Linked DNA regions of Acidithiobacillus ferrooxidans ATCC 23270. The protein of the gene in region 2 interacts with the protein of the main gene of each other region in a pairwise test. Links are inferred from orthologs where the notes say so. Each region holds a gene or a part of one and is shown on either strand. Other genes may lie near its edges.

Region 1 (9,973 bases), 2.1 Mb from region 2 along the record:
TCGGGGCAGCATTTCAGCGTCTACACCCCGGCGAACGACACCCAGGTTGTTCCCCAACTGTTGGCCGCAGGAGTGAAGATCTCGGTCAAGCCCCCGGAGGGGCAGTCGCTGCTGCTCTCCATCCTCATCTCATGGTTCCCGATGTTGCTGCTGATCGGCGTGTGGATATTCTTCATGCGCCAGATGGGTGGTGGTGGTGCCGGTGGTCGCGGCGCGATGACCTTTGGCCGCAGCAAGGCGCGGATGCTGACCGAGGAAAACAACAAGGTCACTTTTGCCGATGTGGCAGGTATTGAAGAAGCCAAGGACGAACTGGCCGAGATTGTTGAATTCCTGCGCGATCCGCAGAAATTTCAACGCCTCGGCGGACGTATTCCCAAGGGTGTGCTGCTCATGGGTTCGCCGGGTTCCGGTAAGACCCTGCTGGCGCGTGCCATCGCCGGAGAGGCGCGGGTACCATTCTTCTCCATCTCCGGCTCCGACTTCGTGGAAATGTTTGTTGGCGTGGGTGCATCGCGGGTTCGCGACATGTTTGAGCAGGCCAAAAAGCATGCCCCCTGCATTATCTTCATTGACGAAATCGACGCAGTGGGTCGTCAGCGTGGCGCCGGCCTGGGTGGCGGTAATGATGAACGCGAGCAGACCCTGAATCAGTTGCTGGTGGAAATGGATGGGTTCGAGGGCACCGAGGGCATCATTGTCGTCGCGGCTACCAACCGTCCGGATGTGCTGGATCCGGCGTTGTTGCGGCCCGGCCGCTTCGACCGGCAGGTCACCGTTCCGTTGCCGGACATTCGCGGGCGCGAGCAGATTCTGCAGGTACACATGCGCAAGGTGCCGGTTGCCCCTGACGTGGACGCCAAGGTCATTGCCCGCGGTACCCCTGGCTTCTCCGGCGCCGATCTGGCCAACCTGGTCAATGAAGCGGCGCTGATGGCGGCTCGTAGAAGCAAGCGTCTGGTGGACATGATTGACTTTGAAGATGCCAAGGACAAGGTCATGATGGGCGCCGAACGCAAGTCGGTGGTGATGAGCGACAAACAGCGTGAGACCACGGCCTATCACGAGTCCGGTCATGCCGTGGTGGCCAAGCTGCTTCCGGGCACGGACCCCGTGCATAAAGTCACCATTATCCCGCGTGGCCGGGCCTTGGGGCTCACCATGCAGTTGCCGACGGAGGATCGCTTCAACTACGAGCGTCAGGAAATTCTCAACAATATCTCCATTCTCATGGGTGGACGCATCGCTGAAGAAGTATTCCTCAACCAGATGACGACCGGCGCAGGTAATGACATCGAGCGTGCCACCGACCTGGCGCGGCGCATGGTGACCCAGTGGGGCATGTCCGGCATCGGGCCGATGGTCATTGGTGAAAAAGAGGAAGAGGTATTCATTGGCCGGGAAATGACCAAGCACAGCAATATCTCGGAGCAGACGGCGAGGACCGTGGACGGAGAGGTACGCGATATTATTCAGGAGCGTTACGGTATTGCCCGTAAACTGATCGAAGAAAATCGCGACAAGGTCGAGGCCATGGCCCGGGCTCTGCTGAAGTATGAGACATTGGACGCAAAACAGGTGAGCGCTATCATGGCGGGGCATGATCCGCAGCCGCCGGTGGAAGGGGGAACGGGAAGCTATCCTTCCACTCCCGACGGCAATGTCACAACGGCCGACAAATCCGGCGGACAGTCGTTGCCCAGCCTCAACCCCGGCGAACACCCGGTTTGACCCTGACGCTGGATTGCAATGGGCGCCCCCTGGTTCTCGGGCGCCCTTGTGTTATGGGAGTGCTTAATATCACTCCTGATTCCTTTTCGGATGGCGGTACCTATCTGTCTGCGGATGCCGCCCTCGTGCGCGCCAAACGGATGTGGGAGGAGGGTGCCGATATCATCGATATCGGGGCGGAATCCACCCGCCCCGGGGCGCCGGCGGTGACGCAGGAGGAAGAGTTGCGGCGACTTCTGCCGGTGTTGGAGGCGGTGGCGGCAGAGGTGCCGCTGCCCATTTCCATTGACACCAGCAAAGCCGCTGTTATGCGTGCAGCCTGGTCTCTGGGCGCGGGGCTCATGAATGATGTGACCGCGTTGCGTGCTGATCCGCTGTCACTGGAGACCATCGCAGGGTTGGGTGTTCCCGTCTGTCTGATGCACATGCGGGGTACCCCGCAGAATATGCAGGAGAACACCCATTACCGCGATGTCGTGGCAGAGGTGAAGGATTTTCTGTCCGAGCGTGTAGCACAGTGTGTCGCCGCAGGCATTCCCCGGCACCATCTGCTGGTAGATCCCGGCTTTGGTTTTGCCAAGGATCTGGAAGCAAACCGTACTTTGCTGCGCCATCTGGATGACCTTGCGTCCCTGGAGCTGCCGCTGCTTGTGGGTCTTTCCCGCAAACGCATGATCGGTGAGCTCTCTGGTGTAGAATCGGCTTCTGAGCGTGTGGCGGGCAGTGTTGCCGCGGCACTTTGGGCCGTGTCGCGCGGCGCCAGCATCGTACGTGTCCACGATGTCGCAGAAACGGTGCAGGCATTGGGGGTCTGGCGCGGATTGGCTTGATTTGAAGACCGCTGTTCCTATGTGGAGTTAGGCAAACGATGACCAGAAAGTGGTTTGGGACCGACGGAGTGCGTGGTCAGGTCGGTGATTCTGTTATTCACCCGGAATGGGTGCTCCGCCTGGGCTGGGCTGCGGGGCACGTGCTCACCGCCGACGCGCCAGGTCGGCCCCGGGTAGTTATCGGCAAGGACACCCGTCTGTCCGGATACATGCTGGAGTCTGCCTTGGAGTCCGGGTTGGCGGCGGCAGGCGTCGATGTTCTACTGGTTGGCCCCTTACCGACGCCGGCCATCGCCTATCTGACCCGTACCCTGCGCGCGGATGCCGGTATTGTGATCAGCGCGTCGCACAACCCTTATCAGGATAACGGCATAAAATTCTTCTCCGGAGACGGCTACAAGTTGCCGGATGCCCAGGAGGAGGCCATCGAAGCATGGATGGACCGGCCGATGGCTCTCTCGGCCTCGGAGCGGCTGGGCAAGGCCCGGCGGGTGGATGATGCGGCGGGCCGTTATGTGGAGTTCTGTAAAACCACCTTTCCCGCCGACCTCGATCTGCGCGGAATACATCTGGTGCTGGATTGTGCGCACGGCGCCAACTACAAAGTGGCGCCCATGATTTTCGGGGAGTTGGGAGCCACACTGGAATTGCTGGGAGCGGAGCCCAACGGCGTCAACATCAATGATCAGGTGGGTTCCACTCACCCGGAAGCGCTGCGTGCCGCGGTGCTACGCACCGGCGCCGATGTGGGCATTGCGTTTGATGGCGACGGTGATCGCCTGCTCCTGGTGGACGGTCGGGGTGAGTTGCTCGACGGTGACGAAATCCTTTGGCTGCTGGCGCGGAATATGTGCCAGAACGGTGGGCTCTCCGGCGTGGTGGGTACGGTCATGAGCAACCTTGCCCTGGAGCAGGCGCTGGCTGGCTGTGGTGTGCCCATGCTGCGCACGCCCGTAGGTGACCGTTACGTACTGGAAGCCATGCGCCGCCATGGCTATCCGCTGGGCGGCGAGTCGTCGGGGCACATCATCACGCCCGCGAACACTACCGGCGATGGCATCCTTGCCGCGTTGCGGATACTGGCCATTCTGCGCCGCAGCGGGGTGACGCTGGCAGCCCTGCGGGAAGGCTATAGCGCTTTCCCCCAGGTGCTGAAAAGCGTGCGCATGGCCGGGGCGCAAACACTGCTCGACCAGTCATCGGCACACCAGCTCATTGCTGATGCGGAGGATCGTCTCGGGGGAAGCGGGCGCCTGCTGGTGCGCCCATCCGGTACGGAACCGGTATTACGGATCATGGTCGAGGCCGCATCCGCTGATATGGCGGCCGATGTAGCCGCAGCGCTGACCAGTGGTTTAACCAAGCTGGCTCTTGCCGGTGCTGTCCCAAGACCACGAAATTGACCATTCGAAGCTGAATCTTTACACTGGCGCCTACATTACTGGGCTGTCGGCCACCCCCAGGGGACGGTGAGGTTGTCGCAGACACTGAGCATAAGGAAGAATCGCCGTGCGTCCCACTATGGTAGCAGGAAATTGGAAGATGAACGGCCTGAGTGGGGATGCCGTGCATCTCACTCAGGCCATTCTTCACGCAGGGCTGGAGCCGATGCGCCCGGAGGTGGTGATCTTCCCGCCTTTTACCCTGCTCCACGCAGTGTCTCAGGAGGCCAAAAGCAGCGCCTTGCGTTGGGGGGGGCAAAACCTTTTCTGGGAAGCAAGCGGCGCCTATACCGGAGAAATATCCGGGGCCATGCTCCGTGATATGGGTTGCCGTTATGTGCTGATCGGGCATTCCGAGCGGCGGCAGATTTTTGCGGAGAGCGACGCGCAGATTGTCCAGAAGATTAAAGCAGCATTGCTGTCAGGTCTCATCCCCGTGGTTTGCGTGGGTGAAACAGAGGCGGAGCGTGCGCAGGGTCTCACAGATGCGGTATTACGCCGTCAGCTCGAAGCCGTGCTGCCCCTGCTGAATCTCGAGGCGAGCCAACCCAACCTGATCATTGCCTATGAACCTGTTTGGGCCATTGGCACAGGTCTGAGTGCCAGCCCTGAACAGGCACAGGCGGTCCATGTGTTCATCCGCGAGTTGGCAGCCGCTTATTCGGCGCAGCTTGCCAGGCGTCTGTTGCTGCTTTATGGCGGAAGTGTTAAAGGCAACAACGCCGCCGCGCTTTTTGACCAGGCGGACATTGACGGGGCCCTGGTGGGTGGCGCGTCCCTGCAGGCGGGTGAGTTTATCCAAATTTGTCGTGCTGCCGAGTCGGCAGGACGAGGAGGCTGAATCGATGTACACGGTGTTGCTGGTGGTCCAGATCATTATTTGTATCGTTCTGGTGGGGCTTGTCCTGATTCAGAAAGGGCAGGGTGCTGATATTGGCGCCGTCTTCGGGGGCGGTGGCTCGCAGACGATTTTCGGAGCGCGTGGTGCGGGGAATTTTCTGAGCCATACTACGGCCGTGATCGGCGCGCTGTTTTTTTTGAACAGCCTCGGGTTGGCCTATCTTTCCGATCACTCCAGCAGCAGTGTTTTTTCCGGCATCGCCCTGCCCAGCAAGGCGCCGGTGACGACGTCGGCACCCGTAGCTCCCATCGTTGCTGCTCCGGCACAGTCGGTAGCAAGCGCAGCGAGCCCGGTGACCAGTGCGGCTTCATCTGTTGTCGCAGGAAAGACCCCCGTCAAGCCTTGACGTCGCCAGCGCATCATGAGAGAGTTTTAATAGTTATCAGGCCGAAGTGGTGAAATTGGTAGACACACCGTCTTGAGGGGGCGGCGGCGCAAGCTATACCGGTTCGAGTCCGGTCTTCGGCACCAAATTGCAGCCCTACGGGCTGTTTTTTTATCTCTGATCTCATCCAGAGATATGATTTATATACTAAAAAAATAATTTATCAGTGGCTTTGGATGTGTTTTCCGGAGCCCGTATCGGGTGGAGGGGTTGGAGATGTTGAACCACTATTTGCCAGTGCTCATATTTCTGCTCGTCGCATTGGTGGTTGGCGTAGCCCCACTGCTGATGGGGTCTTCGCTGGGGCCACACAGGCCGGACAGCGAAAAGCTCTCGCCCTACGAATGCGGGTTCGAGGCCTTTGAAGATGCGCGCATGAAATTCGACGTGCGCTACTATCTCGTTGCCATTCTTTTCATCCTCTTTGATCTGGAAATTGCCTTCCTCTTCCCTTGGGCGGTGGTCTTTGATCAGATCGGGATGACAGGTTTTCTGGCCATGATGCTATTCCTCGCCATTCTCGTGGTCGGTTTCATTTATGAATGGAAGAAGGGGGCGCTGGAATGGGAATAGAGGGCCTTCTCGAAAAGGGTTTCGTCACCACGACCATCGACACGGTAGTCAACTGGGGCCGTACCGGTTCCCTCTGGCCCATGACGTTCGGCCTCGCCTGCTGTGCAGTGGAGATGATGCACGCCGGGGCCGCGCGTTACGACCTGGATCGTTTCGGTATTGTCTTCCGTCCCAGTCCGCGCCAGTCCGACGTGATGATCGTGGCGGGAACGTTGGTCAACAAGATGGCCCCTGCCTTGCGCAAGGTCTATGACCAGATGCCGGAGCCGCGCTGGGTGGTCTCCATGGGCTCCTGTGCCAACGGCGGCGGCTATTATCACTATTCCTACAGCATCGTGCGGGGCTGTGACCGCATCGTGCCCGTGGATATCTACGTACCGGGTTGTCCGCCTACTGCTGAGGCCTTGCTTTTCGGCCTGGTCCAGTTGCAGAAAAAAATCCGCCGCACCAATACCATTGCCCGGTGAGACATGACTGACGCACTCGAAAATCTGCGCCAGCATCTCAGTGATGAACTGGGCGCGACATTGCGAACTGCGCACCTGGATCGCGGCGAACTGACCGTGGAATTGTCCCGTGAGGGCTTCCCTGCGGCATGTCTCCTGCTTCGGGATGATGTGGCCTGCGCCTTTGATTTGCTGGTAGATGTCTGCGGAGTGGACTACTCCGCCTATGGCGAAGGGCTTTGGGAGGGGCCGCGCTTTGCCGTGGTCTATCATCTGCTCTCCCTGAAGCACCGCCAGCGCCTGCGGGTGCGTATTTTTGCCGATGACGATCTGCCCATCGTGCCCTCCGTAGTGGAGGTCTGGGCTGCCGCTAACTGGTTTGAGCGTGAGGCCTTTGATCTTTACGGGATTCTTTTTGATGGCCACCCCGATTTGCGGCGCATCCTTACGGACTACGGCTTTGTCGGCCATCCCTTCCGTAAGGATTTTCCCCTGGTCGGTACGGTGGAAATGCGTTACGACGCGGACCAGGGCCGGGTGGTTTACGAGCCGACGCGCACCGAGGAGCGCGTGGTGGTACCACGTATCATCCGTGAAGCAGGGGAGGGTCGCTACAATGCCCGAAATCAATAACTTCACCATGAACTTCGGGCCGCAGCATCCGTCTGCCCACGGTGTGCTGCGTCTGGTACTGGAACTGGACGGTGAAGTGATCGAGCGCGCCGATCCCCACATCGGTCTGCTGCACAGGGCTACCGAGAAGTTGGCGGAAAACAAGACCTATCTGCAGAACCTGCCTTATATGGATCGGCTCGATTATGTGTCGATGCTGTGCAACGAACACGCGTACTGTCTGGCGGTAGAGAAACTGCTCGGCGTTGAAGTGCCGGTTCGTGCCCAGTATATCCGTACCCTGTTCGACGAGATTACCCGCATTCTCAATCATCTGCTCTGGTTGGGTGCCTATGCCCTGGACGTCGGTGCCATGAGCGTCTTTCTTTACTGCTTCCGCGAGCGGGAAGACCTCATGGATGTCTATGAAGCGGTATCCGGTGCGCGCATGCATGCCGCCTACTATCGCCCGGGGGGGGTGTACCGCGACCTACCTGCCCAGATGCCACAGTACCAGCCGTCTCCTTACCGTGACGCCCGGCGCCTGCAAGAGCTCAATGCCAACCGTCAGGGCAGCATGCTGGATTTCATAGAGGACTTCGCGCGCCGTTTCCCCACCTACGTGGACGAGTATGAAACCCTGCTGACGGACAACCGGATCTGGAAGCAGCGCACGGTGGGTATCGGTGTGGTGGGGCCGGAACGGGCCATTCAACTGGGCTTCACTGGCCCCATGCTGCGCTCTTCCGGTGTGGCTTGGGATCTGCGGCGTACCCAACCCTACGCAGCGTATGCCGATCTGGATTTTGATATCCCGGTGGGTAAAACCGGGGACTGTTATGATCGCTATCTGGTCCGCGTCGCGGAGATGCGGCAGAGCAACCGGATCATTGTCCAGTGTGTGGATTGGCTGCGCAAGAATCCTGGCCCGGTGATTACCGATGATTTCAAGATTGCCGCGCCGTCCCGCGAAGAGATGAAAACCAGCATGGAGGCGTTGATTCATCACTTCAAGCTATTCTCCGAAGGGATGGCGGTTCCTGCGGGTGAAGTCTATGCCGCGGTGGAGGCTCCCAAGGGGGAATTTGGCATTTATATGATTTCGGATGGTGCCAACAAACCCTACCGGATGAAAATCCGGGCACCCGGATTCCCGCATCTCGCCGCTATGGACGAGATGGCCCGGGGACATATGATCGCGGACGTGGTGGCTATTTTGTCCACCATGGACATTGTTTTTGGCGAGATCGACAGGTAAGCCATGTTATCGGAAAAGTCTCTGGCAGAAATTGCTCGTGAGCGGGCTAAATATCCGGCGGATCAGGCGCGTTCCGTCCTGTTGGCGGCGCTGCGCATCGCCCAGGAGGAGCACGGCTATCTGAGTGACGCGGTGATGGAGCATATCGCCGGTCTGCTCGGCATCCCGGCGATTCAGGTCTATGAGGCGGCAACTTTTTACAGCATGTACGATCTCCAGCCGGTGGGGCGGCATAAACTCTGCGTCTGTGGTAGCGTCTCCTGCTTTCTGAATGGATCCGACGCGATACTTCAACACCTGAGCGAGCGCCTGGGTGTGAGCCCTGGTGAGACGACCGCGGACGGTCTCTTTACCCTGCAGGAAGTGGAGTGCCTGGGTGCCTGTAAAGACGCACCGATGCTGCAGGTCGGTGATCACTATTACGAGAATCTGACGCAGGAAAGTCTGGATGCCTTGCTGGCGAAATTACGGGGGGAGTCCGACGATGTTCGTTAACGGTGTTACGTTGCAGAACCGTGGGTTGCCTGACTCCCACCGCCTTTCGGTGTATGCGGGGACCGGCGGCTACGATGCACTGCGCAGGGTGCTGCTGGACTCCATGGCGCCGGATCAGATCATCAGCGAGATAAAAAAATCCGCACTGCGTGGCCGGGGGGGCGCCGGTTTCCCTACCGGGCTGAAGTGGAGTTTCATGCCCAAGGGCGTGACCGGTACCAAATACCTGCTCTGCAATGCCGACGAGGGTGAACCCGGCACCTGCAAAGACCGGGACATCATGCGTTATGAACCCCATCGCCTGATCGAGGGCATGATTATCGGTGCCTACGCCATGGGGGCGAGTACCGGATATATTTTTATCCGCGGCGAGTTCGTGGAGCCGATCCACATTGTGGAGGGGGCGCTGGAAGAGGCCTACGCAAAGGGGTATCTGGGGCAGAATATCCTTGGCACCGATTTCTCCTTCGATCTGTATGTACATCGGGGGGCGGGTGCGTATATTTGCGGTGAGGAAACGGCGTTGATGGAGGCGTTGGAGGGGAAGAAAGGGCAGCCACGTTTCAAGCCGCCATTCCCCGCCAGCTATGGTCTCTATGGTCAGCCCACCACCATCAACAATGTGGAAACCTTTGCTTCGGTGCCGAGCATCATCGCCAAGGGCGGCGAGTGGTTCCTCAATCTGGGAAAACCCAACAATGGTGGCACCAAGATCTTTTCGGTGACCGGCCACGTGCAGCGGCCGGGTAACTACGAAGTTCCCATGGGTACCCCTTTCAAAGAACTCCTGGAAATGGCCGGAGGGCTGCGACCGGGGCGTCAGCTCAAGGCGGTGATTCCCGGCGGCACCAGTACTCCCATGGTGGGAGGCGAGGCCATGATGGCGGTCACCATGGATTATGACTCCATCGCCAAGTCAGGATCCGCCCTTGGGGCGGGGTCGGTCATCGTCATCGACGATAGTGTTTGCATTGTCAAGGTGGTGGAACGCATCGCCCGTTTTTACATGCACGAGTCCTGTGGCCAATGTACCCCGTGCCGGGAGGGTATGGGCTGGTTGTGGCGGGTGATGCATCGTCTCGAAAATGGCCAGGGCCGCGAAGAAGACCTGCAACTGCTGCTGGATGTGGGATCACGCATCGAGGGCCGCACCATCTGTGCCCTGGCGGATGGTGGTGTGGCTCCGGTAGTCAGCTCTGTGCGCCTGTTTCGTGAAGAATATGAATACCACATTCGGCATAAGCACTGTTTGGTGGATGGGGGGGCTGTCTGATGCCGCATATCGAGATCGACGGACAGT
Region 2 (10,389 bases):
CAGTGGATTGGCGGCGATCACCGGACTCGCTTCAGTCATACCGTACCCTTCCACAATGGGCAATCCCAGGTCAACGAAGAAGCGGGTGATCCCGGCGTCCAGCGGCGCGCCGCCGGAGACGAAGAAACGCAGGCGCCCGCCCAGTTTCTTGCGGAGACTGCGGATCAGCAGGCGGCGGGTAAGGGAACGTTGCCAGCGCGCCGCCGGACGCCCGTGCGGATCGAGCCCTGCCCCCCGGCGCAGAAAACGCCCGAGCAGGCCCGGTCGGTCTTCGATACCTCGTCGTACCCGACCATAGAGTAGTTGAAAAACGCGCGGCACGGCGACCACTATGTTCGGATGCGACGTTGCCATGTCGCGGAGGACGGTGTCCGGGCGCTCCGCGTAGGCCACTTCCAGGCCCAGCAGGTAGGCGCCGAAATGCCCGGTACCGCGTTCAAAGACATGGGACAGAGGCAGTATGGAAAGCAGGCGTTGTCCAGCATGCAACGGTACCAGTGGCAGAAAGCCTTCGATGTTGCTGAGGATGTTGCCGTGACTGAGCATGACGCCCTTGGGCCAACCCGTCGTCCCGGAAGTGTAGACGATGGTTGCGGTTTGCTGGCGCTGCAAGCCCGCCAGACGTTCTTCCAGCCCGCTATCCGGTACCGTTGCTGCCTCGTTCTTCAGTGATGCCCAATGGCGCAGGCCGGCGTTCTGCGCGGCCGCCGCGTCGCGCAGCAGGATACGGTCGTCGGCCACGCCCCAGCCCCCCTCGCCCCCCAGTCGTTGCCATTCCGCAGCGCCTTCCAGCAGTATCAACCCGGCGCCGCTGTCACCCAGTACAAAGTGAATCTCGCGCGGGCTGAATGTCGGGTAGAGAGGGACGGTAATGGCGCCAACGTTGAGGATGGCAAAATCCATGATAGCCCAGTCCACGGAGTTGGGCGCCATCAGAATGACCCGCTCGCCCCGGCGCACCCCCAGGTGCAGAAGTCCCCGCGCCCGCGCCCGTACCTGTCCGGCGAAGGCTGCTGCGGTCATCGGCTGAAAAACGTCGTCCTGTCGTTGCAGGGCGATGGTCCCGCCGGGAGCGCGGGCACAGCGTGCGAAGAGGCCCTCGGGCAGGCTCTGGAAATGGCCGAGATCGATGGTCATATCAGCGCATGGCCTTCTCGGCAGGCGTCAGGCTGCGTTTGAAGCTCTCCATGCCGAAGATGCGATCCATATAATTCTGGGTGGCACGGGCTGCGGCGGGTAGAGAGATGTCCAGTACCGGCATGCGCCACAGGAGTGGGGCGATAGCACAGTCGAGTACCGAAAGGTCGTCACCAAAGAGGTAACGCTGTTGGCTGAAGATGCTGTTCAGCCCGGCGAGGGTACTGCGAATCTGTTCCTTGGCGGTTTTGACCTGCTCGGCACCGTAGCCGGGCTGAAAGAGCGGTGCAAACCAGTCACGGTCGAAACGCAGGAGACCCAGGCGCACCTTGGCACGGGATATGGGGTCTACCGGAATCAGTGGCGGATGGGGGAACCGCTCGTCAAGGTACTCCATGATCAGGACCGATTCGTGAATGGCCAGATCGCGATCCACCAAGGTCGGCACTTGGTTGTAGGGATTGAGTTCCGCAAGGTCTTCGGGCCGGTTGCCGAGATCGACGTCGATGATCTGGTATTCCATAGCCTTCTCTTCCAGCACGAAACGCACACGGTGCGCGAAGACACAATCGTTGCTGGAGTAGAGCGTCATGAGGGTTTTTTTGCTGCTGGGGGTGGCCATGATCTGTGTCCTTCTATCGGAGAAGCCTGGTTACTATGCGACGGCCGCTGAGCGATCGCGCATCCGGCAATTATACATAACCGGACGCGCCTTTGGGTGATCGGCGCGGCGGCCGGCGGGAAAAAGCTTCTATGGCATGTGTTAACAAATGTCAACGGCATATTGTCAAGACTGACCAGCCCCTGTAAACTGCCTGACCAGTCGGTTAGTTGTATAGAGACAACAAAAGTTGTAAAGTAGAGATACTTATTCAGTGGGAGGGCGATCCCTCAGGTCGCGGAAGAAGGCTATGATACGTCAGCGTACACTTAAGAACATGATCTGGGGTACAGGAATCGGTTTGCACAGTGGCAAGAAGGTCTACATCGGCCTGCGCCCGGCACCTGTAAACACGGGGATCGTATTCCACCGCAGCGATATCGAGGGTGGCGCCTGGATCAAAGCGGACCCGCTCCATGTGGTGGATACCCGCCTTTCCACCAATATCGGCGATGGCCATATCCGGGTTGGCACCGTTGAACACCTGATGTCGGCCTTGGCGGGTCTTGGTATCGACAATGCCTATGTGGATCTCGACGGACCCGAAGTGCCCATCATGGATGGTAGCGCTGCGCCCTTCGTATTCCTCATCCAGTGCGCGGGGATTGAAGAGCAGAATGCCCCGAAGCGATTCATCCGCATCACCAAACCGCTCAAGGCGGAAGATGGCGATCGCTGGGTACAACTGGAGCCATTCGAAGGCTTCAAGGTGAGTTTCGCCATCGATTTCGACCATCCGGTGATGAAAAACGGCGGTCAGGAGGTGACGGTGGACTTTGCCCGCACTTCTTACCTCAAGGAAGTGGCCCGTGCGCGAACCTTCGGCTTCATGCGCGAAGTCGAAGCGTTGCGGCGGATGGGCTTGGCCCTCGGCGGCAATCTGGACAACGCTATCGTGGTCGACGATTACCGTGTGCTCAACGAAGAAGGGCTGCGCTACACCAATGAGTTCGTGCGCCATAAGGTGCTGGATTCCATAGGTGATCTCTACCTGCTCGGGCATCCGCTGGTCGGCCATTTTTCCGGACACAAGGCCGGACACGCCCTCAACAACAGTCTGCTGCGGGCGCTGCTTCTCCGTCAGGACGCCTGGGAGTTTGTGGATTACGCCGAGCGGCGTGCGCCGTTTTCCTTTGCCGACACCTTGGTGACGGCCTCCGCCTGAAGACGGTCCATGGTGTTGGCCAGGCGCTGCAGGGCGGCGGCGACGGCCTGGGGCACCTGCCCGGTCACGGCGCGCAGCGCCTCGGGTGCCTCTGCTGAAATCTGAGGCGCCCGCTGAATTCCTGCCGACTGCGGCAGCCGGTATGACCAGGGCCGGACTGTGGCGACGATTTGCCTCGCCGACGTTTCCGGGAAACGGGTATTCCATCGTTTCAGTATGTTTTTTTCATTTCTTCGCAGCCAGGAAATCCATACCGGGCTCTGACAAAGTACGCTCAGCACCCCCCCGGACCAGTCAACCAGCCAAGTTTGATCCTGTGCTTCCAGTGCCAGTAACCCGTTCCAGTCGACCTGACGCTCGCGCAGCAGTGTTCCGCGACGGCAGACCTCTGCGATGGGTCCTGAAGAACCTTGCGTCATGGTGCGCCAGGCGTGCCACCGTTTATCATCCATAGGCTTTCATGCTACCCTGCTCGATATTTTTTACTAGGTTCGTGTACTCATCATGTTTGGAACTATCATCCGCCATGTCGTCGGCAGCCGCAATGACCGACTGATCAAGAAGGCCCGTGCCATTGTAGCGCAGGTCAACGCCCTGGAAGACCGCTTCAAGGCCATGGACGACGCGACCCTTGCTGCACAGACCGCGATCTTCCGGGAACGGCTGGCCCGTGGTGAACCCCTCGATGCCCTGTTGCCGGAGGCGTTCGCCGTGGTGCGTGAGGTGAGCCGGCGGGTAATGGGCATGCGCCAGTACGATGTGCAGATCATCGGTGGTTTCATGCTCCATGAAGGTAAAATTGCCGAGATGCGCACTGGCGAGGGCAAGACCCTCGTTGCGACCTTGCCGGCCTACCTCAACGCCCTGCAGGGTAAGGGTGTGCATGTGGTGACCGTCAATGACTATCTGGCCAGCCGCGATGCCGAGTGGGTCGGCAAGATTCACCGTTTTCTGGGCCTGAGCGTAGGTACCATCATCTCGGATCTGTCCAGTGAGGAGCGCCGCGCCGCCTATGCGGCCGACATCACCTACGGCACCAATAACGAGTTCGGTTTCGATTATCTGCGGGATAACATGGCGTTTTCTCCGGCCGATCGGGTGCAGCGCGGCCTGCACTACGCCATCATCGACGAAGTGGATTCCATCCTGATCGACGAGGCGCGTACCCCGCTCATCATCAGTGGTCCCACCGAGGAAAATACCGACCTTTACTACCGGGTGGACAAACTCGTCGGGAGTTTTGTCGTCGATGAGGACTATACGGTCGATGAAAAGGCCCGGCAGGTCATGCTTACGGAGGAGGGGATCGAAAAGGCGGAACGCCTGATGGCGGAGAGCGGTCTGCTGGTCGACGGCGACCTCTACGATCTGGCCAACGTCACCCTGGTCCATCACCTCAACCAGGCGTTGCGGGCCCATGTGATCTACCGGCGGGAGACGGATTATATCGTTCGCGACGGAGAGGTCTGTATCGTCGACGAATTCACCGGACGCATGATGTCCGGGCGGCGCTGGTCTGATGGCCTGCATCAGGCGGTGGAAGCCAAGGAAGGGGTGGCGGTCCAGAATGAGAACCAGACCCTGGCCTCCATCACCTTTCAGAATTATTTCCGCATGTACGAAAAGCTGTCGGGCATGACCGGGACTGCTGACACAGAAGCCTTTGAACTGAATCAGATTTACGGTCTGGAAGTGGTGATCATACCGACGCACAGGCCGGTGTGCCGGACGGATTTCGCCGATCTTATCTACCGGACCAGTCAGGAGAAATGGAAAGCGATAGTGGAAGACATCCGCGGCTGTCAACAGCGCGGGCAGCCGGTACTGGTGGGTACCACCTCTATCGAACACAACGAGTTTCTGTCTCATCTGCTCAAGCAGGCGCGGATTTCCCATGAAGTGCTGAACGCCAAACAGCATCAGCGCGAGGCGGAGATCATTGCCCAGGCGGGCACGCCGGGGGCGGTGACCATCGCCACCAACATGGCGGGACGGGGTACCGACATCGTGCTGGGCGGCAATGTCGGCCATCAGGTGGATATGGTGCTGGCCAATCCGGATCTGGAAGAGGAGGAAAAAACCCGGCGGATCGAGTCTCTCAAGAGCGGTTGGCAGGGACTGCATGACGCGGCGATAGCGGCGGGCGGATTGCATATCATCGGTACCGAACGTCATGAATCGCGGCGGATAGACAACCAGTTGCGCGGGCGGTCCGGCCGCCAGGGCGACCCCGGCACCACCCGTTTCTACCTTTCCCTGGATGACCCCCTGATGCGCATTTTCGGCAGCGATCGTCTGAGTGGCCTGATGCAGAAGCTGGGCATGAAGGAGGGGGAGGCGATCGAGCATCCCTGGGTGACCAAGTCCATCGAGAATGCCCAGCGCAAGGTGGAAAGCCGCAACTTCGATATCCGCAAACAATTGCTGGAATACGACGACGTGGCCAACGAGCAGCGCCGGATCATCTATCAGCAGCGCAACGCCTTCATGGATGCCGATGATGTCAGTGCGGAAATCAGGGCGTTGCGCGACGATGTTCTGGACGCAGTGCTGGCCGCCACGGCGCCTGAAGGCGTTATGGAAGAGCGCTGGGATCTGCCAGGTCTGGAAGCGGCACTGGACCGGATTTTTGGCCTGCAGGTCCCGGTCGGGCAATGGCTGGAGCAGGATAAAGGGCTCACTCACGCGGCGCTACGTGAGCGGATCATGGAGATGGTGTTGTCCGCTTACGCGGCCAAGGAGTCTCTCATGGGCAGCGAGATGACCCGCCACTTCGAAAAGTCCATCCTGCTGCAGGTCCTGGACAGCCAGTGGAAGGACCATCTGGCGAGCATGGATCATCTCCGCGAAGGCATTCACCTGCGTGGATATGCCCAGAAGAATCCCAAACAGGAGTACAAGCGGGAGTCTCTGATCATGTTCAACGCCATGCTGGATCAGTTGCGCGAAGAAGTGGTCAGCACCCTCTCGCGCCTGCATGTGAGTCCGGCTCCGGCGGAGCCGCTGGATTGGGACGCCATCGCCCGTGCCGCCCAGCCTCGACATTTGCAGTTTTCCCATCCGGATTTTGCAGCGGCGGCGGCACCGCTTGTCGAGGATGCCGGCCTCGCACTGACAGGGCTGGGCGTCATTGGTGAACAGGAGGCCGGTCACAGCCCCGCGATCAGTGACGACAAGGTGGGACGGAATCAGCCGTGCCCTTGCGGTTCCGGCAAAAAGTACAAGCATTGTCACGGGCGCCTGCAATAAGGATAGCGTATGGCCGTCGGTCTTGATCCTCCCCGGAATATCCTGCCCATAGCCGGGGTTCGCCTGAGCGTGGCGGAGGCGGGTATTCGTTATGTGGGTCGCCGTGATCTGACCCTGATTCATCTCGCCGAGGGGTCCCAGGTGGCGGCCGTTTTTACCCGCAACCGCTTTTGTGCCGCGCCCGTACTGGTGGCACGGCATCATCTGGCGGAAGGGCCCGGCGTGCGGGCGCTGGTGATCAATACGGGCAATGCCAATGCCGGTACGGGTGTGGCTGGTTTGCGGGCGGCAGAGGCGAGTTGCCGGGAAGTGGCCGAACAGTTGGGCTGCGCGCCCGGAGCGGTGCTGCCCTTCTCCACCGGGGTGATCGGTGAGCCTGTGGCGCTGGCGGAAAAAATCGCCGCAGTCTTGCCGGCCTGCGTTGCCGGACTCGCCGAGGACCAATGGGAGGCCGCTGCGGCGGCGATCATGACCACCGACACCGTCGCCAAGTGCTGTTCCCGGCAGATCGAGATGGACGGCGTTACGATCACGGTGACCGGCATGGCCAAAGGGTCGGGGATGATCCGTCCCGATATGGCCACGATGCTGGCCTACATCGCCACCGATGCCCCGCTGCATGGGGCAGCCTTGCAGCAGTGCCTGCGGGAGGCCATGGCGCAGTCCTTCAACCGCATCACGGTGGACGGCGATACCTCCACCAACGATGCCTGCGTCCTGATGGCGACGGGACGGGCGGCGCTACCGCCCGTTACGAAGGCGACAGATCCCCGCTACGGGAAACTGAGAGACACCATCACCCTCGTTGCACAATGGCTGGCACAGGCGGTTGTGCGCGACGGCGAGGGGGCGACCAAGTTCATTCCGATCCGTATTTCGGGCGGGTATGATGAGGCGGAGTGCTTGCGGGTGGCCTACCGCATGGCCCATAGCCCCTTGATCAAGACCGCGTTCTTTGCCTCTGACCCGAACTGGGGGCGCTTGCTGGCGGCCATTGGTTCAGCCGGCGTCGACGACCTGGATGTGGCGGGCGTGCAGGTCTGGCTGGGCGATACGCGCATCGTGCGGGATGGTGCCCGCGACCCCGCTTACAGCGAGGCGGCTGGACAGGCGGTAATGGTTCAGGAGGAAATCCCGGTGCGGGTTGATCTGGGCAGGGGGGCCGCCGAAGCGCAAATCTGGACCTGCGACTTGTCCTATGACTATGTACGTATCAATGCCGATTACCGTAGCTGATGCCCACCGTTCCCGTCGCAACCGGAATCATTGAAGACGCCTTCGGGCGCCTGCTGGTTGCGCTGCGCCCGGAGGGCAAGCCCTGGCCGGGGTTCTGGGAGTTTCCCGGCGGCAAGGTCGATCCCGGCGAAACGCCGGAACAGGCGCTGGTCCGGGAACTCTGGGAAGAGTTGGGGGTTACGGTAACCGCGCCGGAACCCTTCCGGGAGCTGGAATATACCTATCCGGAACGGACGGTGCGCGTGCATTTCTACCGGGTGCGGCACTGGACGGGCACGGCCCATGGTCGCGAGGGACAGGAAGTACGCTGGCTTTTTCCCTGGGAGATCCCGGCGCTGGAGTGTCTCCCCGCGAACCTCCGTCTGACTGCGGACGTGTTGGCGGAGGCTCTGCCCCAGCCGCCCCTCTGCCTGATTGCGGATCCGGGAAGGTTGCCCCTGCCCGATTTCCGGCGCGCACTGGAGGCGGCCCTTGATGCCGGATTGCGCTGGCTGGTGTTGCGCTGCAAAGCGGTGCCTGACGGCTCCAGCGCCGACGTGTTGGCGGCACTATGCGCCGGGGCGTTGGCGGGGGGTGTGCAGGTCTACCTCAATCATCCCGACCCCTTGCCCGGCTGGCCAAGGACCGGTCGTCACCTGACCCAGGCGCAGTCAGACGCGGGCGTAAAACCCGATGAGGCATTCGGGGTATCCTGCCATGACGCTGCGGGCTTGCAACAGGCGGCGCGTCTGGGCGCGCGTTATGCCTTTCTCTCGCCGATTTTCCCCACTTCCAGCCATCCGGATACGGAGGCGCTGGGACCCGAGGTTTTCGCGGCGATGGCCGCTGAGTCTTCTCTACCCCTCATTGCGCTCGGCGGAATGACGGCGGCACGGGTGCCGGAGGCGCTGGCGGCAGGTGCACGGGGTGTGGCGGTGCTCTCCGGCATTCTCGAAGCGCAGGATCCCGCGGCCGCTACCCGCGCCTTGCTTCGGCACTGGGAGCGATAAATGGCCCTGGTTTCCGTCGTGATCCCGCTCTACAACGAGATCGACAATGTCTCACCGCTTTGTGCGGCCCTCGGCAACGCCCTGGGAGACACCGACGCCGAAGTGATCGTCGTCGATGACGGCAGCCGGGACGGGAGTGCCGCCGCGCTGGACCGGGAGGCGGAGGCGCGCGGCCCGCGTTTCAAGGTCATCCACTTGCAACGGAATTTCGGGCAGACAGCGGCGATGCAGGCGGGGATCGACGCTGCCCTGGGCGAGGTGATCGTGACCCTGGATGCGGATCTGCAAAATGATCCGGAAGATATCCTGCCTCTGGCGCGGCGTCTGCTGGAGGAGAATCTGGACGTGGTGGCCGGCTGGCGGAAAAACCGGCAGGATGGTCTGTTGTTGCGCAAGATTCCGTCGCGGATTGCCAATCGTCTGATCCGCCGCCTCACCGGGGTTTATCTGCACGATTATGGCTGTACCCTCAAAGCCTATCGGGCCTCGGTGATCAAGGGGGTGCGCCTGTATGGCGAAATGCATCGCTTTATCCCGGCCTGGCTTTCCACCCTGACTTATACGGATCGCATCGTCGAGGTGCCGGTACGGCACCATCCGCGCCGGGCGGGGCACAGCAAATACGGCATCACCCGTACCTTCCGGGTGCTGGTGGATCTGCTCTTCGTCAAGTTTTTCCTGGGCTATAGTCAGCGGCCCATGCATTTTTTCGGGGTGATCGGATTGATCCTCCTGAGCAGCGGTTCGGCCATGCTGCTGTATCTTTTTGTGGATAAATTTGGCTATGGCGCTACGATTTCCGGACGCCCCATGCTGATTGCCGGTGTGCTGTTTTTCCTTGCCGGGTTGCAATTCCTCAATACCGGCATCCTCGGCGAGATGCTGGTGCGCGTCTACCATGAGTCTCAGGATAAAAAGACTTATGTGGTCCGCCATACCGTACATCTCGATCCGCCCGCGTGAAGCCGGTTCCCATTCTGATGTACCACAACATAGCGGTGGCCCCGAAAGGGGTTGGGCTGCGTGGCCTCTATGTTTCGCCTCGGCGCTTTGCGCGGCAGATGGCGCTGCTGCACTGGTTGGGTTACCGCGGTTTGTCCATGTCCGCGGCGTTGCCCTATCTGCGTGGTGAGCGCGAGGGCAAGGTAGCGGTGATTACTCTGGACGACGGTTATCGGGATAACTTCGAATGCGCGTTGCCGGTGCTGCTGCACTACGGGTATACCGCCACTTGCTACGTGGTGAGTGCCGCCATCGGTACCGACAATCATTGGGATGCGCAGCAGCTTGGTACACATAAGCCACTGATGAACCTGAATGAATTATGCCGATGGCGGGATGCCGGGATGGAGGTCGGGGCGCACAGCCGCCATCATCCCCATTTGCCGGAACTGAGTGAGCCCGAATTGGACGACGAGGTGGCAGGATCCAAGCGCGAGCTGGAAGGGCTTTTGGCGGTGCCGGTGACCCAGTTCTGTTATCCCTACGGTGCGGCGGGGCCGCGCGAGCAGGAGGCGGTCCGGCGCGCCGGCTTTGCCGCCGCGGTGACCGTGCGGCGGGGTCGCGCCCGGCCCGGTGGGGATCTCTTCGGCTTGCCACGGGTGATGGTCGGCGGACACCACGCGCCGCATGTGTTTCCCCTGCAACTGCTGACCACGCATGAGGACCACCATTGATCGCAGTTCCGCGTCGCCTGCTCTGGGTGGGCACCAACCCCGGCGGTGGTGGCACGGAGACGCACATGATCACCCTGAGTCGCGCCCTGGCCGATCAGGGGGCGGAGGTGCATTGTCTGGTGCATCCGCAAGGACGGATCGCGCAGGCGCTGGAGACCGCGCCGGTCACCAGGCATTTCGGAGTCTTCCGCAACAGCGCCGATCCCGGCGGCATCCGTGCCTTGCGTCGGGCTATCCGTATGGTGCAGCCGGACTGGGTTATCGGCAGCTTCAGCA
Region 3 (10,077 bases), 140 kb from region 2 along the record:
TCCGTCGTGCCAGAATCCTGCTCTGGAAGGGGCATTGCTCGGTCCACCAGATGTTTCAGCCGGCCCACATCGAACGCTGGCGCCGCGAGCATCCCCAGGGGCAGGTGATCGCCCATCCGGAGGCGTCTTTTGAAGTCTGCCAGATGTCCGATGCCGTCGGTTCCACGGATTTCATCCTGCGCACGGTCAAGGCCTCGCCACCCGGCAGTGCGTGGCTGGTGGGCACGGAAATCAATCTGGTCACCCGCCTGGCCAGCGAGGTGCGCGCCGAAGACAAGACCGTGGAGTTCATGTCGCCCATGGTCTGCATGTGCTCCACCATGTTCCGCATCGACCCGGAACAACTGGCGTGCTCGCTGGAGAGTCTCCTCGCGGGCCAGGTGGTCAACCGCATCCAGGTGGACCCGGAGACCGCAGCGCAAGCCCGGCTGGCGCTGGAGCGCATGCTGGCGGTTTCCTGACGAACCCCATGGGGCAACCGTCTGCGGTGGCCGACCAGGCAACGGAATGGTCCTTTACCCAGCGTGGCCTACATGCCCTGCTTTATGGCTACACCCGCTTTTATCAGGGAGGCCGCTGGGAGCGCAGCAGCGTTCCCGAGACCGGACCGGCCATCCTCGCCTGCAACCATGTTTCCGTGCTCGACCCTTTATTCCTGGTGGCCAGCAATCAGCGGATCATTTCCTTTCTGGTCGCGCAGGAATATTACGACAAGGCCTGGGTGCGCCGCCTACTGGAGCAGACCTACAGCATCCCCGTACGCCGCGACCGTCGTGACGTGGCCGCCCTCCTGCAGGCGCGACGGATGCTGGAAGACGGACGGGTGCTGGGCATATTTCCCGAGGGCGGGATCAACCGCGAGGAAACCCAGAAAGGCCTTGCCTGGCTGGTGCGGGAAAGCGCCGCGCCGGTGGTGCCCGCCCATATCAGTGGCGCGCGACAAGGCCGCTCGGACTTCAGCACCTGGGTACACCGCCAGCGGCCTTTGCTGCGTTATGGGGTGCCTCTGCATTTTCATCCGGATGCTCACGCCGATGAGGTGCTCGGCGCCACCATGAGCGCCATCGCCACGCTCGCATGACGGCATCCCCGCCTTTGCGGTACCATGAGCGATATTTACTTTTGGCAGAATAGTCCAGTGATAGAACAGGGAGTGCGTCATGTCCGGGCATAGTAAGTGGTCCACCATCAAGTTCAAGAAGGCGCTGAAGGACGCCAAGCGTGGCAAGATTTTCACCCGCCTCATCCGCGAAATCACGGTGGCGGCGCGGGCGGGCGGCGGTGATCCGGCCAGCAACTCCCGCTTGCGTCTTGCCCTGGACAAGGCCTACGGGGCCAACATGACCAAAGACACCATCGAGCGGGCGATCAAGCGCGGCACCGGCGAACTGGAAGGCGTGGACTATGAAGAAGTCACCTATGAGGGCTATGGCCCCGGCGGTGTCGCGATCCTGATCGAGACCATGACCGACAACAAGGTGCGGACCGTCGCCGAAGTGCGCCACATATTTTCCAAGCGCGGCGGCAATATGGGTACCGCAGGCTCGGTGGCCTATCAGTTCAAAAAGCTTGGTCTGATTGTTTTCCCGGCGGATGCCGATGAAGACCGGATTCTCGAAGCGGCCCTGGAAGCGGGTGCGGAAGATGTCGTCAACGAAGGCGAGCGGATCGCCGTTTATACGGCTCCATCGGATCTGCACAGCGTGGTTCTGGCCCTGGAAGCGGCGGGGCTCAAGCCGGAAGAAAGTGAAATGACGATGATCCCGGAGAATACGATCGAGGTCAGCGGTGAGGAGGCGGAAAAACTGCTGCGGCTCATCGATTTCCTCGAAGAAAACGATGACGTGCAGAACGTCTATGCCAACTACGACATCAGTGACGAAGAAATGGCCCGCCTGGAAGCGACATCCTGAACCTGCGGCGGAATTCCCGGCGAGCGTGGCGGCCGTGGCGCTGAACGGAGGGGCAACGCCTGCCTTCCTGCCCCAGGCTGCGGTGCGGATCATCGGTATCGACCCGGGTTCTTTGCGCACCGGCTACGGCATTATCGAGTCCGACGCGGCCGGAGAACTCCGGCATGTGGCCCACGGCTGCCTGAATGTGTCCGGACAGCCGTTTCTGGAGCGCATCGGCGCCATCTACCGTGAACTGAAACAGATCATCGGCACGTATCATCCCGAGGAAGCCGCCATCGAACAGGTGTTCATGGCGCGCAATGCGGATTCCGCCCTCAAGCTGGGGCAGGCGCGCGGCGCCGCCCTCGTCGCCTTGTTGGAAGCCGGGTTGCCCGTAGAGGAATACACGGCGCTGCAGATCAAAAAAGCCGCCGTCGGCGGTGGCCACGCAGCCAAGGAACAGGTGCAGAGCATGGTCCGCTGGCTCCTCAAACTCAGCGAAAACCCGCAGGCGGACGCGGCGGATGCGCTGGCCTGCGCCATTTGTCATGCCCACCATGGCCGCACCCGGCAGCGCTGGCAGCCTGCGGTCAGCCGCTGAACCCGTTACGACCAGAGGGCCCTCCGTCATGATCACCTCCCTTACCGGCACCATCCTGCAGCGGCGTCCGCCCTGGCTCTGGCTCGATGTGCAGGGCGTCGGCTATGAACTGGAGATGCCCCTGTCCGGTTTTTACCAGATGCCCGCCGAAGGCGCGGCGCTGACCGTCCACACCCACCTCACGATCCGCGAAGACGCGCATCTGCTCTATGGTTTCATGACCGTGGCGGAACGCGACATGTTTCGGCTGCTGATCCGGGTGAACGGCATCGGCGGCAAGGTGGCGCTGGCGTGTCTGTCCGGTTTGCCCGCCGAGCGGCTCAGTCAGGCCGTGGCCGAGGGCAACACGGCGCAGCTCACCGCCATCCCTGGAATCGGCCCGAAAACCGCCGAGCGGCTGGTGGTGGAACTGCGCGACAAGATGGGCGGCATCGCGCCGGGGCCGATGGGGCGCGGCGGTGCCGGTGATCCCCGTCAGGAAGCCATTGCAGCGCTGCTGACTTTAGGTTATAAGCCTGCGCAGGCGAGCCAGGCGATAGCCGGTCTGGCGGACGGACTGGGTCTGGAAGACCTCATCCGTCAGTCGCTGCAGAATTTGTCACGTCACTGATTTTTTGGAACCCGCCGCTGCACGGACGGTCAGAGCAGGATGATGGATAGAGGCCCTCTCAACCCCCAGGAAGCCCACAATGATGCAGTAGACCATGCCCTGCGTCCGCGCCGGCTGGCGGAGTACCTCGGGCAGGCCAAACTGCGGGAGTCGCTGGGCCTGTATATCGATGCCGCCAGGGGACGCAGCGAGGCGCTGGATCATGTGCTGCTCTTCGGGCCGCCCGGACTCGGCAAAACCACCCTGGCCCACATCATCGCTCAGGAGATGGGCGCGGGCCTCAAGGTCACTTCCGGCCCGGTGCTCGACAAGCCCGGCGACCTGGCCGCCATCCTCACCAACCTGCAACCCCACGACGTACTCTTCGTCGACGAGATTCACCGTCTCAGCCCGGTGGTGGAAGAAATTCTCTACCCCGCGCTGGAGGACTACGAGCTGGACATCCTCATCGGCGAAGGGCCGGCGGCGCGCTCCATCAAAATCAGCCTGCCGCCCTTCACCCTGATCGGCGCCACCACCCGCGCCGGCCTGCTGACCTCGCCGCTGCGCGACCGCTTCGGCATCAGTTTTCACCTGGAGTTCTACAGCGACGCCGAGCTGACCCAGATCGTCACCCGCTCCGCCCGGATTCTCGGCACCCCCCAGGCTTTGGAAGGCGCGCAGGAAATCGCCCGACGCGCGCGCGGCACGCCGCGCATCGCCAACCGCCTGCTGCGTCGGGTGCGGGACTACGCCCAGGTACGGGGTAACGGCGAAATTGACATGGCGACGGCACAGGCGGCCCTGACCCTCATGGAGGTGGACCGGCATGGCTTCGATGGCCAGGATCGCAAGTTGCTCCAGGCCGTCATCTCCCGTTTCGCCGGCGGACCGGTGGGGGTGGAGAGTCTGGCGGCCGCCATCGGCGAGGAGCGCGGCACCATCGAAGATGTGCTGGAGCCCTTCCTGATCCAGCGCGGTTATCTGATCCGCACGCCGCGCGGGCGCTGCGCCACCGAGCTCAGCTATCTGGCCCTCGGCCTGCCTGCGCCCAGGGAGCCGGGGGGAGCGTCCGATGCCTGTTGATGCCTCCGTCAGCCGCTTCCAGATCCGCGTTTATTATGAAGATACGGATCATGGCGGGGTGGTGTATCATGCCAACTATTTACGTTTCATGGAGCGCGCACGTACCGAGATGCTGCGCGAACGGGGTTATGAACTGGATGTGCTGGAGCAGGATGCCGGGATCATTTTCGTGGTGCGCCGCGCCCGGCTGGATTTCCGCGCGCCGGCCCGCTTCAACGACCTGCTCCTCGTGGAAACCCGGATCGTGAGCAAGAGCCCCGTGCGCATGGGCTTTCAGCAAATCGTTTCGGTGGGGGACAGAACGCTCTGTAGCGGAGAGGTGGAAGTGGTCTGCCTGGATGCCGCCGGTTTTCGTCCCCACGTCATCCCTGCAGCCTTGTTGCAGGCCATCCCGCTTTCTGTTCAGCCGTGAGAATTTATGGATCCGCATAGCATCGCCAACACCGCGCAGTCCCTCTCCCTGGGTCATCTGGTCATGAACGCCAGTTGGGTCGTGCAGGGCATCCTCGCCATACTGATGATCGCGTCCGTCATCTCGTGGACCATCATCTTCCAGAAGTGGGCCATTTTTGCCGCCGCCCAGCGTGCCCTGGAGCGATTCGAGAAGCGCTTCTGGAGCGGTGGCGAGATGAGCCAGATTTACCAGCACGTTTCCGGTAACGCCAACCTGGAAACCGGGGCCGGCAGCATCTTCTGCGCCGGTTATGAAGAATTCCAGCGTCAGCGCAACAAGATTCGTCCCAGCGATGCCCTCGATGCAGCGCGGCGCGCCATGCGGGTGGCTCAGATGCGCGAGGTCGGGCGCCTGGAAAACAATCTCGCCTTTCTTGCCTCCGTATCTTCCGTAAGCCCTTTTATCGGCCTTTTCGGTACCGTCTGGGGCATCATGACCGCCTTCATGAATATCGGCATGGCGGGACAGGCCACCCTGGCGACGGTGGCGCCTCCCGTCGCCGAAGCCCTCATCGCCACCGCGGCGGGTCTGTTCGCCGCGATCCCGGCGACCGCAGCCTATAACCGCTATATCCACCAACTGGACAAGCTCGACGCGCAATACGAAGTCTTCATGGACGAGTTCACCAACATCCTGCACCGGCAGGTGCCCGAGACGAAACCATGAAGCGACGGCGTCTCATGGCGGAGATGAACGTCGTCCCCTACATCGACGTGTCTCTCGTGCTGCTGGTGATTTTCATGCTCTCGGCGCCATTGCTGACCCAGGGCGTCAACGTCAATCTGCCCAAGGGCGTGACCAAGCCGGTATCAGACAAAATCCCGCCGGTGCTGATTTCGGTGACGCGGCAGGGCGCCATCTCGGTGCAGTACAAGGGGCACCACAGCGCTGTCGCCCTGGATGACCTCGCGACGGCGGTGGGGCATATCGCCGCCGCCAGCCACGATCAGGTGCAGGTGCTGGTGGGCGGTGACGCCCATGTCGATTACGGCAAGGTCATGGCGGTCATGGCGCGTTTGCAGGAGGCGGGCATTTCCCATGTCGGTCTGCTGACCCGCCCGGAGGGACATTGAAAAAACGCAAGTCAGCCTGGCCGCTGGTGCTGGCTATCGTGCTCAACGGCGCGATACTGCTGGCTCTGTTCTGGAGCTATCACATCAATGTGCCCGAGGCCGGGGGTACCCCCATGCAGGCGCAACTGAGCGGCGGCATGCCGGCGGCGCCGGTACCTCAGCCCGTGCCCAAACCCGCGCCGGTACCGCAGCCGGCGCCCGCCCCAGTGCCAAAGCCGGCACCGGTGCCGAAACCCAAGCCAGCCGCTCCGCCGCAGCCCAGCGCCGCGCAGATTGCCGCGGAAAAAGCGGCGCAACAAAAGGCCGCAGAGCAGAAGGCCGCACAGATCACCGCCGAAAAACACGCCGCCGAAAAGCAGGCTGAGAAACTGGCCGCGCAACGGGCGGCCGAAAAAGCCGCCGCGGAAAAGGCGGCTGCACAAAAAGCTGCTGCGCAGAAAGCCGCCGCCGAAAAGGCCGCCGCCGAAAAACAGGCGGCGCAAAAAGCGGCCGCTGCACAGCGCGCGGCGGAGCTGAAGCGGCAACTCGCCCGGCAGCAGGCAAAGGCCGCGGAAGCCGCGCGGGCCAAGGCGCTGCAGCAGCAGATGGAGGCCGGGGCCAAGCTGCGGGCCGAGGCCAACATGGCCGCGGCCCGCGCCCAGCAGGCGGCGGAAAATCAGCGTATGCTCGGGATGTTGATCAACACGATCAAAACGCGGGTATCAGAGAAGTGGAGTACTAATTTTTCTCCCGCCTTGTCCTGCGTATTACAAATCCATCTCGGACCTCAGGGTCAACTCCTGGGTGCCCCGGTCGTAGTGCGTTCCAGCGGTAATCCCGGCTTCGACCGGTCTGTAATCGCAGCAGTGGAAGCAGCAGCGCCATTCGTACCACCCATCGGGCTGGCTTACAGCACCTTTAATCAGCCGATAAACCTTAAAATGAATGCGGAGGATCTCAATCATGGCTAAACGCTTTTGGACCCTGGCCATTTTTCTGCTGGCATGGGCCTTCGTTCTTCCCGCCCAGGCGGCGCTCACGGTGGAGATCACCAAGAATGTGGCCTCGGCACTGCCTATCGCCATTCCTTCCTTTGGTCCCGGCATAGCCGGGCAGCCATCCGTTGCCGAGGTGGTCCGTAATGACCTGCGCCACAGTGGGTTGTTCCGGGTCATCGACCCTGCGGGCTACCCCGCCGACCCCCGCGCCCCCGGCGGCGTGAAGGCCGCGGACTGGACAGCGGTAGGGGCCACCGGCCTGGCCGTGGGTTCCGTGGAACCGCGGAACGGCGGCTACGCGGTCAACGTCTACGTCTACAATGTCAGCACGGGGCAAGAACTCACCGCCCACCGTTTCACCTGTTCGGCCGCCGAGTTGCATATGACCGCGCATCACGTCGCGGATGTCATCTACCAGGCGTTCACCGGCAAACCCGGCCCCTTCGCCAGTCGGATCGCCTATGTCCGGCAGACGGGTGCAAACTACGAACTGCTGGTGGCAGAATCCGACGGCTGGAATCCGCACCCCATCGTGCGCGGCCGCATGCCGGTATTCTCCCCCGTCTGGTCGCCGGATAACCGGCGTCTGGCCTATGTCACCTACGCCAACGCCCGCGCCGTGATCTATGTCCAGGATCTGGCTACCGGACAGCGTCAGTCCATCGCCCCCGGTGGCGAGATCGTCAGTGCTCCGGCCTTCTCGCCCAACGGGACGGAACTGGCCTATGCCCGCTCCTCCGGTGGCCACACCGAGCTTTACGTGGCGAACCTGCAGACCGGGCAGCGCCGGCAATTGACCCATGATGACGCCATCAACACCTCTCCCACCTGGTCGCCGGACGGCAGTCGGATCATTTTCGTCTCTGATCGTGCCGGTGGCCCGCAAATCTACGCGATGAACGCGAGCGGCGGTGCGGCGCATCGTCTGAGCTACGACGGCAGCTACAATGCCAGCCCGGTCTATTCGCCCGCGGGCAACGCGATTGCTTTCATTCATCGCACCAACGGCGTCTATGCCCTCGCGGTGATGAACCCGGACGGCAGCGGCGTGCGCGTGCTGGATGCCCAGGGCAATTGCGATCATCCGAGCTTCGCCGGCAACGGCCAGATGATCCTCTACGGCACTCAGCGCGGCGGGCGCAAGGTGCTGGCCGAGGTCAGCCTGGACGGCAAGACCATGGCCATTCTGCACAGCAACGCGGGAGAAGACAGCCAACCGGCCTGGTCCCATTAAACGGAGCCGGTGATGGAGCGCGGTTCCGGCTGGAGCCGCGCTCAGGAATCCTGATAAGGCGTGGGGTCGGCGATGCCGGCCTGACGGAATCCTTCCCGGCGCAGGCGGCAACTGTCACAGCGACCACAGGACCGGCCTTCGGCATCCAACTGATAGCAAGAGCGGGTCATTCCGTAATCCACACCCAAACGGCTGCCGAGACGAATAATCTCGCTCTTGTTGAGAAACTGCAGCGGCGCATGGATACGTGGCCCGCGGGCTTCATCGCCGAGGCGGGTGGCCACCTGCGCCAGGGCCTCAAAAGCCTGGACGAACTCCGCCCGGCAGTCGGGATAACCGCTGTAATCCTGACTGTTCACCCCCAGGAAGATATCCCTGGCGCCCAGCACCTCCGCCAGCGCCAGGGCCAGCGACAGAAAGACGGTATTGCGCGCGGGCACATAGGTGATGGGGATGCCCGGCGCCAGGCCGGTCTCGGGAATGCTGAGTTGCGGATCGGTCAGCGCTGAGCCGCCAAAGGCCGCCAGATCGATACGCAGCACCCGGTGGCTGGCCGCCCCCATGGACTGCGCCAGCAGCGCCGCATAGCGCAGCTCTTCCTTATGCCGCTGCCCGTAGTCAAAAGAGAGGGCGTGGACCGCAAAGCCGTCCCGGCGCATGAGCGCCAGCACGGTGGCGGAATCCAGTCCGCCGGAGAGCAGTACAATGGCGGGTGTGGCGGGCGTCGGCATGGTCAGTGTCCGGGCAGGTCGCCCCAGATCAGTTTGTGCAACTGAATCTGCAGGCGTACCGGCAAATGGTCGGCGAGCATCCATTCGGCGAGATCGCGCAGGGCGAGCGTGCCATGGCTGGGAGAAAAGAGTATTTCGCAGCGTTCGGCCAATGCCTCCCGAGCGAGCACCTCCTTGGCCCAGTCGTAATCGGCACGGCTGCACAGCACAAATTTAATCTGGTCCTGCGGGTTGAGTAAGGGCAGGTTTTCCCAGAGATTGCGTTCGCACTCCCCGGAATCGGGGCTTTTGAGGTCGAGCACCTTCACCACCCGGGTATCCACCCCCGCCAGTGAAAGGGCGCCGCTGGTTTCCAGAAAGACTTCATGGCCCGCATCGCAAAGCTGCGTCATCAGCGGCAACACATCGGCCTGTGCCAATGGTTCGCCACCCGTCACCACCACCAGCCGGTTTCCCCCCGCGCGCACCTGTTCCAGAATCTCGGGGATCCGCCGCCACTCGCCGCCATGAAACGCATAGGCGGTATCGCAGTAACGGCAACGCAAAGGGCAGCCCGTGAGACGCACAAAGGTCGCCGGACGCCCGACGCTGCGGGTTTCCCCTTGCAGGCTGTGGAAGATTTCCGTGATGCGGAGCCGCCCCTCCATCACTTTCCGGCGGACAACGCCTGTAACTGCGCCTCGGCCTTCTGAGCCGACGGTGTGCTCGGATACTGGCTGATGATTTTGCTGAGAACGGTGCGGGCTTTGCCGGACTGGCCGATGGCCTGATAGATTTCCGCCATCCGCAGCATGGCCTCCGGCGCCTTACTGCTCTGGGAGAACTGCGCCTCCACGACATGGAGGCTCTTCAGGGCGGCATCGTTCTGGCCCAGCACGTACTGCGCTTGCCCTAGCCAGTAGTAGGCGTCGGGCACCAGACTGCTCTGCGGGTATTTCTGAATGAAGCCCTGCAATCCGGTGACGGCCGATCCGTACTTGCCCTGCCGCAGCAGATCGAAAGCCCGTTGATAATCGGCTTGCCCCAGACCCTGAACCGCAGGCGCGGAGGTATTGCTCGCCGCGGAGGCGACGGCCGCGGCCGGACTGATGATGGCGACACCGCTGCCCAGCGCGCTGCTGGTGCTGGCGGTTGCCGCCGTGCCCCCCGTAAGCTGCGCGGTCAGGGCCTGTACCTGAGCCGCCGTAGACTGCTGCTGGGTTTGTAGGGCGTGAGTTTTGGTGTCGAGTTCGCCGCGCAGGTCGCGCACTTCCTGCTCCAGATGCTGGGTGCGCCCGAGCAGGTCGGCCAGCGCGCTCTGGCTACCCTTGTTGGCCTGTTGAACCGCCACCAGACTGCTCAGTTCGCCCTGCATGACCGCCATCTGCTGTTGCAACTGCAGCACTTTCTCGCCGGTTGACTCGGCCTGTGCGAAGGGACTCAGGCATAGTAAGGAAA

Evidence for each region.
Region 1: the proteins of secA (region 2) and secG interact in binary tests that used the Escherichia coli proteins (3 or more experiments, as listed by UniProt). The link is inferred for Acidithiobacillus ferrooxidans ATCC 23270 from one-to-one orthologs.
Region 3: the proteins of secA (region 2) and ybgC interact in binary tests that used the Escherichia coli proteins (3 or more experiments, as listed by UniProt). The link is inferred for Acidithiobacillus ferrooxidans ATCC 23270 from one-to-one orthologs.

The regions. Positions count from the first base shown.
Region 1 is NC_011761.1:2,332,373-2,342,345, reverse strand. The notes cover bases 3,688-6,549. They hold secG (preprotein translocase subunit SecG), read left to right. Parts: upstream 3,688-4,848; coding sequence 4,849-5,250; downstream 5,251-6,549. Other genes in these bases: AFE_RS12055 (NADH-quinone oxidoreductase subunit C), read left to right, coding at 6,333-6,549; AFE_RS12060 (NuoB/complex I 20 kDa subunit family protein), read left to right, coding at 5,853-6,329; AFE_RS12065 (NADH-quinone oxidoreductase subunit A), read left to right, coding at 5,506-5,862; tpiA (triose-phosphate isomerase), read left to right, coding at 4,083-4,844; glmM (phosphoglucosamine mutase), read left to right, coding at 3,688-3,964. In the rest of the region: ATP-dependent zinc metalloprotease FtsH, read left to right, coding at 1-1,731; folP (dihydropteroate synthase), read left to right, coding at 1,785-2,561; more of glmM, read left to right, coding at 2,600-3,687; more of AFE_RS12055, read left to right, coding at 6,550-6,941; AFE_RS12050 (NADH-quinone oxidoreductase subunit D), read left to right, coding at 6,925-8,178; NADH-quinone oxidoreductase subunit NuoE, read left to right, coding at 8,182-8,673; NADH-quinone oxidoreductase subunit NuoF, read left to right, coding at 8,663-9,946; NADH-quinone oxidoreductase subunit NuoG, read left to right, coding at 9,946-9,973. UniProt on the Escherichia coli protein: Subunit of the protein translocation channel SecYEG. Overexpression of some hybrid proteins has been thought to jam the protein secretion apparatus resulting in cell death; while this may be true it also results in FtsH-mediated degradation of SecY.
Region 2 is NC_011761.1:196,228-206,616, forward strand. The notes cover bases 3,135-6,412. They hold secA (preprotein translocase subunit SecA), read left to right. Parts: upstream 3,135-3,467; coding sequence 3,468-6,212; downstream 6,213-6,412. Other genes in these bases: AFE_RS01040 (DciA family protein), read right to left, coding at 3,135-3,415; argJ (bifunctional glutamate N-acetyltransferase/amino-acid acetyltransferase ArgJ), read left to right, coding at 6,222-6,412. In the rest of the region: AFE_RS01025 (AMP-dependent synthetase/ligase), read right to left, coding at 1-1,137; AFE_RS01030 (glutathione S-transferase N-terminal domain-containing protein), read right to left, coding at 1,139-1,759; lpxC (UDP-3-O-acyl-N-acetylglucosamine deacetylase), read left to right, coding at 2,049-2,963; more of AFE_RS01040, read right to left, coding at 2,903-3,134; more of argJ, read left to right, coding at 6,413-7,448; AFE_RS01055 (Nudix family hydrolase), read left to right, coding at 7,448-8,437; AFE_RS01060 (glycosyltransferase family 2 protein), read left to right, coding at 8,438-9,400; AFE_RS01065 (polysaccharide deacetylase family protein), read left to right, coding at 9,418-10,113; AFE_RS01070 (glycosyltransferase family 4 protein), read left to right, coding at 10,110-10,389. UniProt on the Escherichia coli protein: Required for protein export, interacts with the SecYEG preprotein conducting channel.
Region 3 is NC_011761.1:60,932-71,008, forward strand. The notes cover bases 2,906-5,871. They hold ybgC (tol-pal system-associated acyl-CoA thioesterase), read left to right. Parts: upstream 2,906-4,160; coding sequence 4,161-4,583; downstream 4,584-5,871. Other genes in these bases: ruvA (Holliday junction branch migration protein RuvA), read left to right, coding at 2,906-3,106; ruvB (Holliday junction branch migration DNA helicase RuvB), read left to right, coding at 3,146-4,171; tolQ (protein TolQ), read left to right, coding at 4,590-5,291; tolR (protein TolR), read left to right, coding at 5,288-5,698; tolA (cell envelope integrity protein TolA), read left to right, coding at 5,695-5,871. Outside these bases: quinolinate synthase NadA, read left to right, coding at 1-461; AFE_RS00280 (lysophospholipid acyltransferase family protein), read left to right, coding at 470-1,081; AFE_RS00285 (YebC/PmpR family DNA-binding transcriptional regulator), read left to right, coding at 1,161-1,913; crossover junction endodeoxyribonuclease RuvC, read left to right, coding at 1,996-2,496; more of ruvA, read left to right, coding at 2,525-2,905; more of tolA, read left to right, coding at 5,872-6,648; Tol-Pal system beta propeller repeat protein TolB, read left to right, coding at 6,641-7,909; 7-cyano-7-deazaguanine synthase QueC, read right to left, coding at 7,951-8,640; 7-carboxy-7-deazaguanine synthase QueE, read right to left, coding at 8,643-9,287; tol-pal system protein YbgF, read right to left, coding at 9,287-10,077.